3 regions of the Pseudomonas sp. GW821-FHT09E04 genome follow, and region 2 is predicted to be linked to each of the others. Evidence: riboswitches for the same ligand, from Rfam matches in the RefSeq annotation. Region 2 holds a riboswitch; each other region holds the start of a gene.
The links. A riboswitch is a leader RNA that binds a small molecule or an ion and turns the genes downstream of it on or off. The one in region 2 is predicted to bind cobalamin.
Positions count from the first base shown of each region.

Region 1: linked by a shared signal. The riboswitch ahead of AC07N4_RS00690 (TonB-dependent receptor plug domain-containing protein) and the one ahead of AC07N4_RS03230 (CbtB domain-containing protein) in region 2 are both predicted to bind cobalamin.
Region 3: linked by a shared signal. The riboswitch ahead of cobO (cob(I)yrinic acid a,c-diamide adenosyltransferase) and the one ahead of AC07N4_RS03230 (CbtB domain-containing protein) in region 2 are both predicted to bind cobalamin.

Region 1 is NZ_JBWKOR010000001.1:133,840-137,108, reverse strand. It holds gene AC07N4_RS00700 (LysR family transcriptional regulator) at 1-215, shown strand, start outside; gene AC07N4_RS00695 (hypothetical protein) at 262-1,173, shown strand; cobalamin riboswitch at 1,282-1,487, shown strand; gene AC07N4_RS00690 (TonB-dependent receptor plug domain-containing protein) at 1,580-3,269, shown strand, end outside.
Region 2 is NZ_JBWKOR010000001.1:714,288-717,556, forward strand. It holds gene cobW (cobalamin biosynthesis protein CobW) at 1-299, opposite strand, end outside; cobalamin riboswitch at 399-608, opposite strand; cobalamin riboswitch at 1,339-1,559, shown strand; gene AC07N4_RS03230 (CbtB domain-containing protein) at 1,682-1,879, shown strand; gene AC07N4_RS03235 (CbtA family protein) at 1,891-2,592, shown strand; gene AC07N4_RS03240 (cobalamin biosynthesis protein) at 2,589-3,002, shown strand; gene cobM (precorrin-4 C(11)-methyltransferase) at 3,094-3,269, shown strand, end outside.
Region 3 is NZ_JBWKOR010000002.1:26,272-29,540, forward strand. It holds gene bluB (5,6-dimethylbenzimidazole synthase) at 1-94, opposite strand, end outside; gene AC07N4_RS06365 (cobyrinic acid a,c-diamide synthase CobB) at 91-1,386, opposite strand; gene cobO (cob(I)yrinic acid a,c-diamide adenosyltransferase) at 1,383-1,994, opposite strand; cobalamin riboswitch at 2,076-2,301, opposite strand; gene AC07N4_RS06375 (hypothetical protein) at 2,468-3,052, shown strand; gene AC07N4_RS06380 (PQQ-dependent sugar dehydrogenase) at 3,119-3,269, shown strand, end outside.

The sequences.
Region 1 (3,269 bases), 580 kb from region 2:
TGCGCGAGGGCATCGGCTGGGGGAATATGCCGAAGCCGATGATTCAGGAGGATCTGGACAGCGGCCGACTGGTACAGCTGGATTTGTCGGAGTACACCAGCGGGCAATACACCTTCGATGCGATCTACCGTACCGATGTGCCACCGGGGCCGGCGGCGCGGTGGTTGATCGAGCGGTTTGTACAACAAGGCAAGGCGCACGTGACGGCTGTCTGAAGCGCCCGCGAAACCAATTGATATTTCACTGAAAAAAGAGCACGACATGGAGTTATCTTTGATCAAAGAAATGTTCGAGTATTCGGCTTACGCCATTCTCGGAATTCTGGGTCTGTTTATTTGTTTTTGCGGGTTGTTCGTTTGGCAAAGCCGTTTATTGCCAAGCCGGCTGAATGACATTGGTTGGAAAAGAGTTGATTACGCCTGGATCATCGCGGGCTCGATGGGCCTCATATTTCAATTTATCCAGGTTGGCCTGGACTCAAAGCTTTCAAACCTGAGAGTGGAAGAAACCTTTGGTCAGCTTTCTGCCCAGTCCCTGAATATCGCAGCAGACGAGTTAAGCGATGCCAGAATCTGCTTGCCAATTTCAGTGAAAAAAGACGACGTACTGGAGCGCGAATCAGCCCAGCAGCTCGCTAGCGCCTGTGATCTGTTTCAAAAAATTCGTCCTGTAAACCGCGTGGACACTAAAGTAGACAGAAACGTTTTCATGAATTACGACAGCGTTTTTCCAGAGGCTGAAAGATTTTCCGATCCGCTGATCGTTGAACAAGTGAAGCGCTTCAAACGGGCCTACGCCGATTACGAGGAACAGGCTCAGGCATTACACAAAACGCAATACGCTGCCTACGTCTACGAACGGTACCTGAAACTCCTTCAATTAATGGCAACACCTCTTCTGGTGGTCGCGGTTGCCCTCAGACTGGCCAAGGTGAAGGGTGAAATTCGATTAAAAACCCACCCTATGGAAAATAAACCGGACAACTCCATCTCCCCGCAAGCGCTGGCCAATGCGGTAAAGGGACTGGCAACTTCGGCCCAAGTGGACGACCTGGTCGTCAGGCTCAATAAACTCGAAAGTTCAAACCGGCTCAAACTGAACATTATCTTCATAATGATGTTTGTACTCGGCGCGGGGATTATCTCGGTGTTTATGCTCTCGAACGTTCACTAGAACCAGAACTTCAGTGATTCAATTATCAGGGTTTGCCGCAATCTCGCGCCTGCGTCGCAGGAGCTTTACATCCTTCAACGAAGTTGACGAGCGGTCATCCGAATGTTCAGATGCCGCCCTGTTTCAGGTGTCCCATGCCGCCGTGCATGGGGTGAAACGGGAAACCGGTACGTTCTTTTCGAACAAGTCCGGTGCTGCCCCCGCAACGGTAGGCGCGTGATGCTTTCGACACACCACTGTGGCCAGACGGCCATGGGAAGGTGAAAGCATCCATACGCGCAAGCCCGGAGACCGGCCTGAAATTCTGTTTGGCAAAATCCTGCGGTGGGCGGGCATGGGCCGGTGTCGGCGTGTGCGCGATGCCTTCTCCTGCATGCTCTTCTGCGAAGATCCTTTCGAGAAGATAATGATTCGACCTTTCAACACTCCGGCTCCATCCCTGTTGCTTGGCTGTCTGTTCAGCCCCCTGTTGCTGGCGGACGACGCGCCGCTCGAACTCACTCAGCAAATCGTTTCCGCACCGTCCGTGGAGTCCACGACCGTGGCCGACATGGCGCAATTCGGCAGCAAGGTCGAGATCGTCACCCGCGAGCAGATCGAGCGCGCCGGCCCCAGCGCCGATGTCAGCCGCGTCATGCAGATGTTCATTCCCGGCCTGTATGTCGCGCCGAAAAACGGCCCGTTCGACTACGGCACCTATTCCCAGCTGGGCGGGCGCAACGATGACACGCTGATCCTGCTCGACGGCGTGCGCCTGAACAATCGCCTGTACGGCGGCCTGTATCTGGACACCCTGCCGGCCAACGCCATCGAACGCATCGAAGTGCTCAAGGGCGGGCAGAGCCTGCTGTTCGGCACTCAGGCCGTGTCCGGCGTGATCAACATCGTCACCCGCAGCCCGCAGACTCGCAAAGCCTCCGGCGAAGTGAACATGGGCGTGGATACCTTCGGTGGCACCACCGAGGATGCGCGGGTCGAGAACATCTTCACCAACGGTTTCGGCGACCTGGGCTTGCTGGCCTACGTCAGTCATAACGTCTCGGACGGCTATCAGCCGTTTCGCAATCGCGACATCAAGAACGACAGCGAAAAGAAGCGCGCCTACGAAGTCACCACCTTCGGCGGCAAGGCGATTCAGTCCTTTGGCGACGACGCGCGCATGGAGCTGTTCTACCAATACGCCGACGCCAACCTCGACTTCGCCCGCCCGGTCGACAACCACAAGACCACCAACGACCGCGTCCAGCAGATCGCCACGGCGACCTTCGAACAGAACATCAACGAGCGCCTGAGCTATTTCGTCAAAGGCCACATCAACGACTGGGACACCCGCTACACGCGCATCAACAACACCGCCAATGGCGGCACCAGAACCATCAACCACAACGACTACTGGGGCTTCACCGACTGGGGCGTGCAGGCCGAAGGCAAAGCTGAATTGCCCGGCGGCCATGTGCTGGTGTTCGGTACGGACAACCAGTGGTTCAAAGGTCAGGACGATGTGCTGATCATCGACAATGACAAGGCCGAAGCCCACGCGCTGTACACCCAGTTGCGCCCGCAGATCGACGCCCTGCCCGACTGGCACCCGAGCATCGGCATTCGTCACGAAGCCATGAGCGGCGGCGACAGCGCCACGGTCGGCATGCTCACTTCGCTGTATGACCTCAATGAACACTGGGCACTGCGCGGCCAGTACGGCACCGCCTACAAACTGCCGAACGCCGAGCAACTGTTCGTCAACGAACCGGGTGACGAGTTGGGCAACCGCAACCTGAAACCCGAGAAAAGTCGCAATGCCGAACTGGGTCTCGACTATAAGGGCTTGCTGCTCGATCGCGAGTTCAGCGCCAGCGTCACCCTGTTCAAACGCAAGATCGACGACCTGATCACCCTCGACGACATCCAATGGGTCAACGGCCAGGGGCGGATCCAGATGCGCGGTTTCGAGGCGGACGCGAAACTGGCGCTCAACGAGCAATGGAGCCTGCAAGCGGACATGACTCGCAACCTCACCGAATCGCGCGCCGGGGTGACGCTGAACGATGTGCCGAGCTTCTTCGCCCGCTCGCGCATCGGTTACGAGTCGGTTGACC
Region 2 (3,269 bases):
TCGAGGTCACCGCGACGGGCCACCAGTTCGCGCATCACCGGGAAGAACTCTTCCTGAACCGTGCAGCACAGGCAGCCGTTGGCCAGTTCGTAGACGCGGCCGGTGGCTTCTTCTTCGGTGCAGCCGATGGTGCACTGCTTGAGGATTTCACCGTCGATGCCCAGCTCGCCAAACTCGTTGACGATCACCGCGATACGGCGGCCCTGAGCGTTGTCGAGCATGTGCCGCAGCAAGGTGGTTTTGCCCGAGCCGAGGAAGCCGGTGACGATGGTGACGGGGAGTTTGGCCAGTGTTTTCATCGGATGCCCTTTGGCAAGGTGGCGGGCATACGGGACGAGACCGGCAACACGGGTGCGTGCCTGGAGAGTTCGCCACCGGATCACCCCGCCCGGTTGAAAGTGAGAATCTGTGACGAGGCAGGTCTCCTGGCTGACGGTGTTCAGGCCTTGGCCCGGCGTTTACTGCGCCTTCCCGCTGGCTCTGGATTGAGCTGGCAGTGGCGTGGCAGCGAACAGCACCGTTCACAGTTGCGGGGGCAGCCGCGGCTTGGACCGCGTTCCCTTCTTAGCTTCGGCGTGGGCCGAAGAACCTCGAAAGCGCAAGGCTACGCAGGGTGTGGGGATGGGTCAATGGTTCGTGGAGTTTGGGAACGAGAGCATATCCGTTGCTTCGGGTGCTGCCGCTGGCGGTTTCGCTCTTACAGCGAGTCCCTTTTTCAAACGCCAAAAAGGAACCAAAAGGCTTTTGCCCCGGCGTACGGCACTTCGCTTAGGCTCAGTGTTCCCTCGCTACGGTGTCCATCAGGGGGCATCGCCTCCGGTTTGCTTCGCTGCACCTCCTCTCGATGTATGCGGCTTCGCCGCACGGCGCTACGCGCCTACCCCCTGATGAACACCTCTGCTCGGCCTGCCGAAGGGGCAAAAAATCAAAAGCCAGAGCCAGAGCAAAAGCCAGATCAAAAGCCCCTCACCACGATGAGCGTTAGCTCAAGTACCGCTTTTGATCGCAAGGCCCGTCGGCAGGCTGAGTGGAGGGATTGATCCGGGGGTGGGAGCGCAGCGACCGTTTGGCGAAGCCAAACACATCGAGAGGAGGTGCAGCGAAGCAAACCGTAGGCGATGCCCCCGGATCAATCCCGGAGCGAAGGAACCCGAGCCACAGCGAGGGCCGTACGTCAGGGTAAAGCCTTTTTGGTGGACCTGCCCCGGCACTCCGGGCGTTTGGAAAAAGTGACCCGCCGTAAGGGCGGAACCCTAAGTGGCCATAACCGCAGCAACGGATATGCCCACAAAAACGGATATGCCCACAAAATTGACTAAATTCCCCAACCCATGGTCTCCTACACAACTTGTTACGGGTGCCCTGCAAAGGGTGAAACGGGAAACCGGTGAATCATGTGCTTTACTCTAAAGCCATGTCAGTCCGGTGCTGCCCCCGCAACGGTAAGCGAGCGAAGCGTCAGATCCACTGTGCCCCCAGGCATGGGAAGGTGACGCTTGCAGGTCGGCAGACAGCCACCCCTCGTGAGCCCGGAGACCGGCCCGCAACACACAGTACGCATCTTGCGTCACTGAACATAACAAACCCGCGGTGGGCGGGCGCTGTTCGAACCTCTGCGTGCCCGACTCGCAGGGGTTTTCATGCGCACCGTTCACCCGCTGACACTCCAGAGGGAAGCGCCATGTCGATCATCAGCAGCACCGGCAGCAACACGGACAAAATCTCCAGCACCACCACCCTGAGCCAACGCCTGACCGCTGCGATCTTCGCGTCGATCCTGGGTGCCAGCCTGGTCTATTTCGCCGGTTTCTCGCACATCGAAGCGGTTCACAACGCCGCTCACGATACCCGCCACAGCGCCGCGTTCCCGTGCCACTGAGACCTGACGACATGATCAAGCGTATTGCGCAGACCGCAGGTTTCACCGGCCTTCTGGCCGCCCTGCTCCTGACGTTGCTGCAAAGCTTCTGGGTGTCGCCGCTGATTCTTCAGGCAGAGACCTTCGAGAAAGCCGAGCCGGTTGCCGCCGTTCACGAACACGCCGCCGGCACCGCCGCCCACACCCACGATGCCGAAGCCTGGGAGCCGGAAGACGGCTGGCAGCGCGTGGTTTCCACTACCGGCGGCAATCTGGTCGTGGCCGTGGGTTTCGCCCTGATGCTGGCCGGTCTGTACACCCTGCGTGCGCCGACCAAGACGTCGCAAGGCCTGCTCTGGGGTCTGGCGGGTTACGCGACTTTCGTGCTCGCACCGACACTGGGCCTGCCACCTGAGCTGCCGGGCACCGCCGCTGCAGACCTGGCGTCGCGCCAGATGTGGTGGATCGGCACTGCCGCGTCGACCGCTGTCGGCCTGGCGCTGATCGCGTTCGGTGGCAACTGGTTGCTGAAGATCCTCGGCGTGGCGATTCTCGCTGTGCCACACGTGATCGGCGCCCCGCAACCGGAAGTGCACTCGATGCTCGCGCCGGAAGCACTGGAAGCTCAATTCAAAATCGCTTCGCAGTTGACCAACGTGGCGTTCTGGCTGGCCCTGGGCCTGATCAGCGCCTGGTTGTTCCGCCGCAAAAGCGATGGTCAATACCACGCATGACCGATGACAGCGCAGCGCCGACTCTGGTGGTCGGCCTGGGCTGCCAGCGCGGCTGCCCGGCCAGTACGCTGCGCGCCTTGCTCGACCAGGCCCTGCAGGCTCATCGCATCGAACTCGAAGCGGTCAAGGCCCTGGCCAGTATCGACCTGAAACGCGACGAACCCGGCCTGCAGGAACTGGCGGCACAACTGGCGCTGCCGCTGCTGTATTTCAGCAGCGAAGAACTGGCCAGTTATCAGCAACGCCTGAGTCACCATTCGCAGATCGCTTTCGAACGCACCGGTTGCTACGGGGTGGCGGAAAGCGCCGCACTGGCGCTTGCCGAACAACTGATCCAGGCCCCGGCAAAACTGCTGATTTCCCGGCAAAAGTACGCCCAGGCAACCCTGGCATTGGCCGGCGCGGCGTAAATTCCCGATAATCCTCGCTTTCGATCATGAGCATTCTTCATCTGAACTGCTCTTGAAGCCTCGACCTGCCCTACTTTCACAGGATCCAACGATGACCGTTTACTTCATCGGCGCCGGCCCCGGCGACCCGGAATTGATCACTGTCAAAGGTCAGCGACTGATTCGCAGCTGCCCGGTGATCATCTATGCAGGTTCGCTGGTGCCGGCGGCGGTGCTGGACGGTCATTCGGCTGAAACCGTGGTCAACAGCGCCGAACTGCATCTGGA
Region 3 (3,269 bases), on a different contig from region 2:
CCGTGCCGCCGCTGAAGTGGCGCATGTCGCGGCGTTCGGCGATGGCGCGGTAGACCGCTTCGCGCTCGGTTTCAGTGAATGCGTTGTCGGTCATGGCACCAACAGTGCGGCAATCGCCGACGGATTCGACGGGAAGTAAAAGTGCACGTACGAGGCGGTCATCCGCCCTTCCCGATACACCGCTTCGGCACCGCGCCCGCCATTGGGGCTGTGGCCACGGGCAATGGGTGTCAGTTCGGTGGTGGTCAGGGAATGGTGATAAGTGTGACCGCGCAGCAAGCCTTCCGGCAGTTCGACCTCTTGCAAGGCCAGCGCGGCCAGACGTTTCTGCATCACGGCATCGCCACTCAGCAGGCCGACCAAATCAGCGCGGGTGCCTTCGACATCGGTCAACGAATCCAGCAGATAGAGCATGCCGCCACATTCGGCGAGTAACGGTTTGCCGGCGGCGTGATGCGCGCGGATCGCTTTGAGCATGTCGGCGTTTTGCGACAAGGCCACGTGGTGCAGTTCCGGATAACCGCCGGGCAGGTACAAGCTGTCGGCCTCAGGCAATTGCGTATCGCGGATCGGCGAGAAGAAACTCAACTCCGCGCCCATCGCCCGCAACAGATCAAGGCTGGCGCCATAGGTGAAGGCAAACGCCTCGTCTCGGGCGACGGCAATCCGCACGCCGTCGAGCAGCCTTTCGGTATTCACGATTTCAGGTGCGGCGAATTCGACGGCCGGTGGCAGCGCTACCTCGCAAGTGCTGGCCAGCGCTTCGGCGGCGGCGTCGAGGCGCACATCGAGGTCATTGAGCTCGCTGGCCTGCACCAGGCCAAGATGGCGACTTGGCAGTTCGATCCCGGTTTCCCGGGACAACGCACCGTACCAGCGCAAACCTTCAGTGAGGCTGCCTTCGAGCAACTGTGCATGGCGCACGGTGCCGACGCGGTTGGCCAGCACGCCGGCGAACGGCAGGTCCGGCTGGTAGCGCGCCAGACCCAGCGCCAAGGCGCCGAAGGTCTGGGCCATGGCCGTGCCATCGATCACGCCGAGTACCGGCACGCCGAAATGCCGCGCCAGGTCGGCGCTCGACGGTGTGCCGTCGAACAAGCCCATCACGCCTTCGATCAGGATCAGATCGGCTTCAGCGGCGGCTTCCCACAACAGACGTCGACTTTCCTGCTCGCCGACCATCCACATGTCCAGTTGATAGACCGGCGCACCGCTGGCGCGCTCGAGGATCATCGGGTCGAGAAAGTCCGGGCCGCATTTGAATACGCGAACCTTGCGCCCCTGATTGCGGTGCAGACGGGCCAGCGCGGCGGTGACAGTGGTCTTGCCCTGGCCGGAGGCCGGCGCGGCGATCAATACCGCCGGGCAGTGACGTGGTTGATTCAAAGTTCGACGCCTTTCTGCGCTTTGATACCGGCCTGGAAGGCGTGTTTGATCATGCCCATTTCGGTGACGGTGTCGCCCATCTCGATCATTTCCGGCTTGGCAGCGCGGCCGGTGACGATCACATGCTGCATCGGCGGACGGGCCTGCAGATCGCTGAGCACCTGATCCAGATCGAGGTAGCCGTGCTTGAGGGCGATGTTCAGCTCATCGAGCACCACCAGACCGATCGACGGATCACGCAGCAGTTCGCGGGACACTTCCCATGCAGCTTCGGCAGCGGCGATGTCGCGCTGGCGATCCTGGGTTTCCCAAGTGAAGCCCTCGCCCATCACATGAAAACGTACCTGCTCGGGGAAGCGGCGGAAGAACAGTTCCTCCCCGGTGCTGTTGCGGCCCTTGATGAACTGCACCACGCCGCACTGCATGCCGTGGCCCATGGCGCGGGCGAGCATGCCGAACGCCGAGCTGCTTTTGCCTTTGCCATTGCCGGTCAGCACCAGCACCAGGCCGCATTCGTCTGGCGAATTGGCGATGCGCTCGTCGATCACGGCTTTTTTGCGCTGCATGCGCGCCAGGTGGCGCTCGTCGCGTTCGGGGGAATCAGTCATGGGGGAGCTCTCCGTTGAGGCTGGATAACGGCGGGCAGGCACAAGAATAGACGGCAACAAGCCTGGCATCGCCCACCGTGATGCCGCTGGATGGATCAGGCCGGTCTCCGGGCTCATGAGCGGCCTTGGCCTGGCTGCGCGCCTTCCCGCTTTGCAGCAGTGGCATTAGACGCAGCTTTTACTCATTTACCGTTGCGGGGGCAGCGCCGGGATCGTGATGGTTCTTCGCTTGAAGACCCGCCTCACCGGCTTCCCTGTTTCACTCTGTCGACAGCGGTCACAGAGCACCTGAAACAAGCCGCGAAGGTTAGAGGGTTGGGGGTGGAGCGTCAAATGAAGAGGCCCCCTGAAAGCGAATAACTGCCGTCGATCAATTATCTGACGCCAATCTTGTGCCACACTGTCAGCAGTGATATCAAAGAGCCATGCTTTTTGAATGCAGAGAGCACATCACAATAACAAGGGAGAGCACCATGCAAGGCATGATCATCAGCAATCCGCGGCTGGAATTCCTGCGCCCGGTGCTGGAACGCTGGTTTGACTGTATCGACCGCTACAACGCCGTGCGCGGCGACAACGACACGCCGTACTGGCACGACGAAAAAGCCAACCTCGGCCTGTTGTCCGCCGCCGCGTGGATGGCCGAACTGGTCACCCTGCGCGACACCGCCACCCGCAAGCAGAACGAGGAAGGCGAGCGCAATGCCCGCGCCGACCTGTTCCTGGCCGGCGCCGAAGATCGCGCCTACATCCAGGCGACGCAACGCTGGCCGCGCGTCAACAGCCTGAATCTGACCCAGGCCCTGGCCGATATCACCAGCGACGCCAAGCGCATCAGCTACGCCAGCGATCTCAAGCTCGGCTGCCTGTTCGTCGCCCCACAGAAAGCCCAGCACAGCGCCAGCCCCGAGGAACTGCAGGACATGGTCGACGACCTGCAAAAGGAACACACCTGCGCCGTCGCCTGGTATTTCCCCTACGCCTATCGCAAATTGCGCAGCGAGGCCGGCAACTACCACCCCGGCATTGCCGTGCTGTTCAAGGAGGCACGCGGCTGAGCGGTTGAACCATCGGGCTCGCGCACTTCTCTATGATTAGGAATGCATTCATAGGGAAGATCAGTAATGCGCAAGCCCCACCTCGTTTTCGTCATCGCACTCGCCGGAGGGCTCACCGCCTGTGGTGAATCCTCCAGCCTGCAAGTCTCGGACGGCACCGGCCCGTCTCCCAAACTGCCCGAACCGAACAAGACCCTGATCCCGACGGTGAACATCG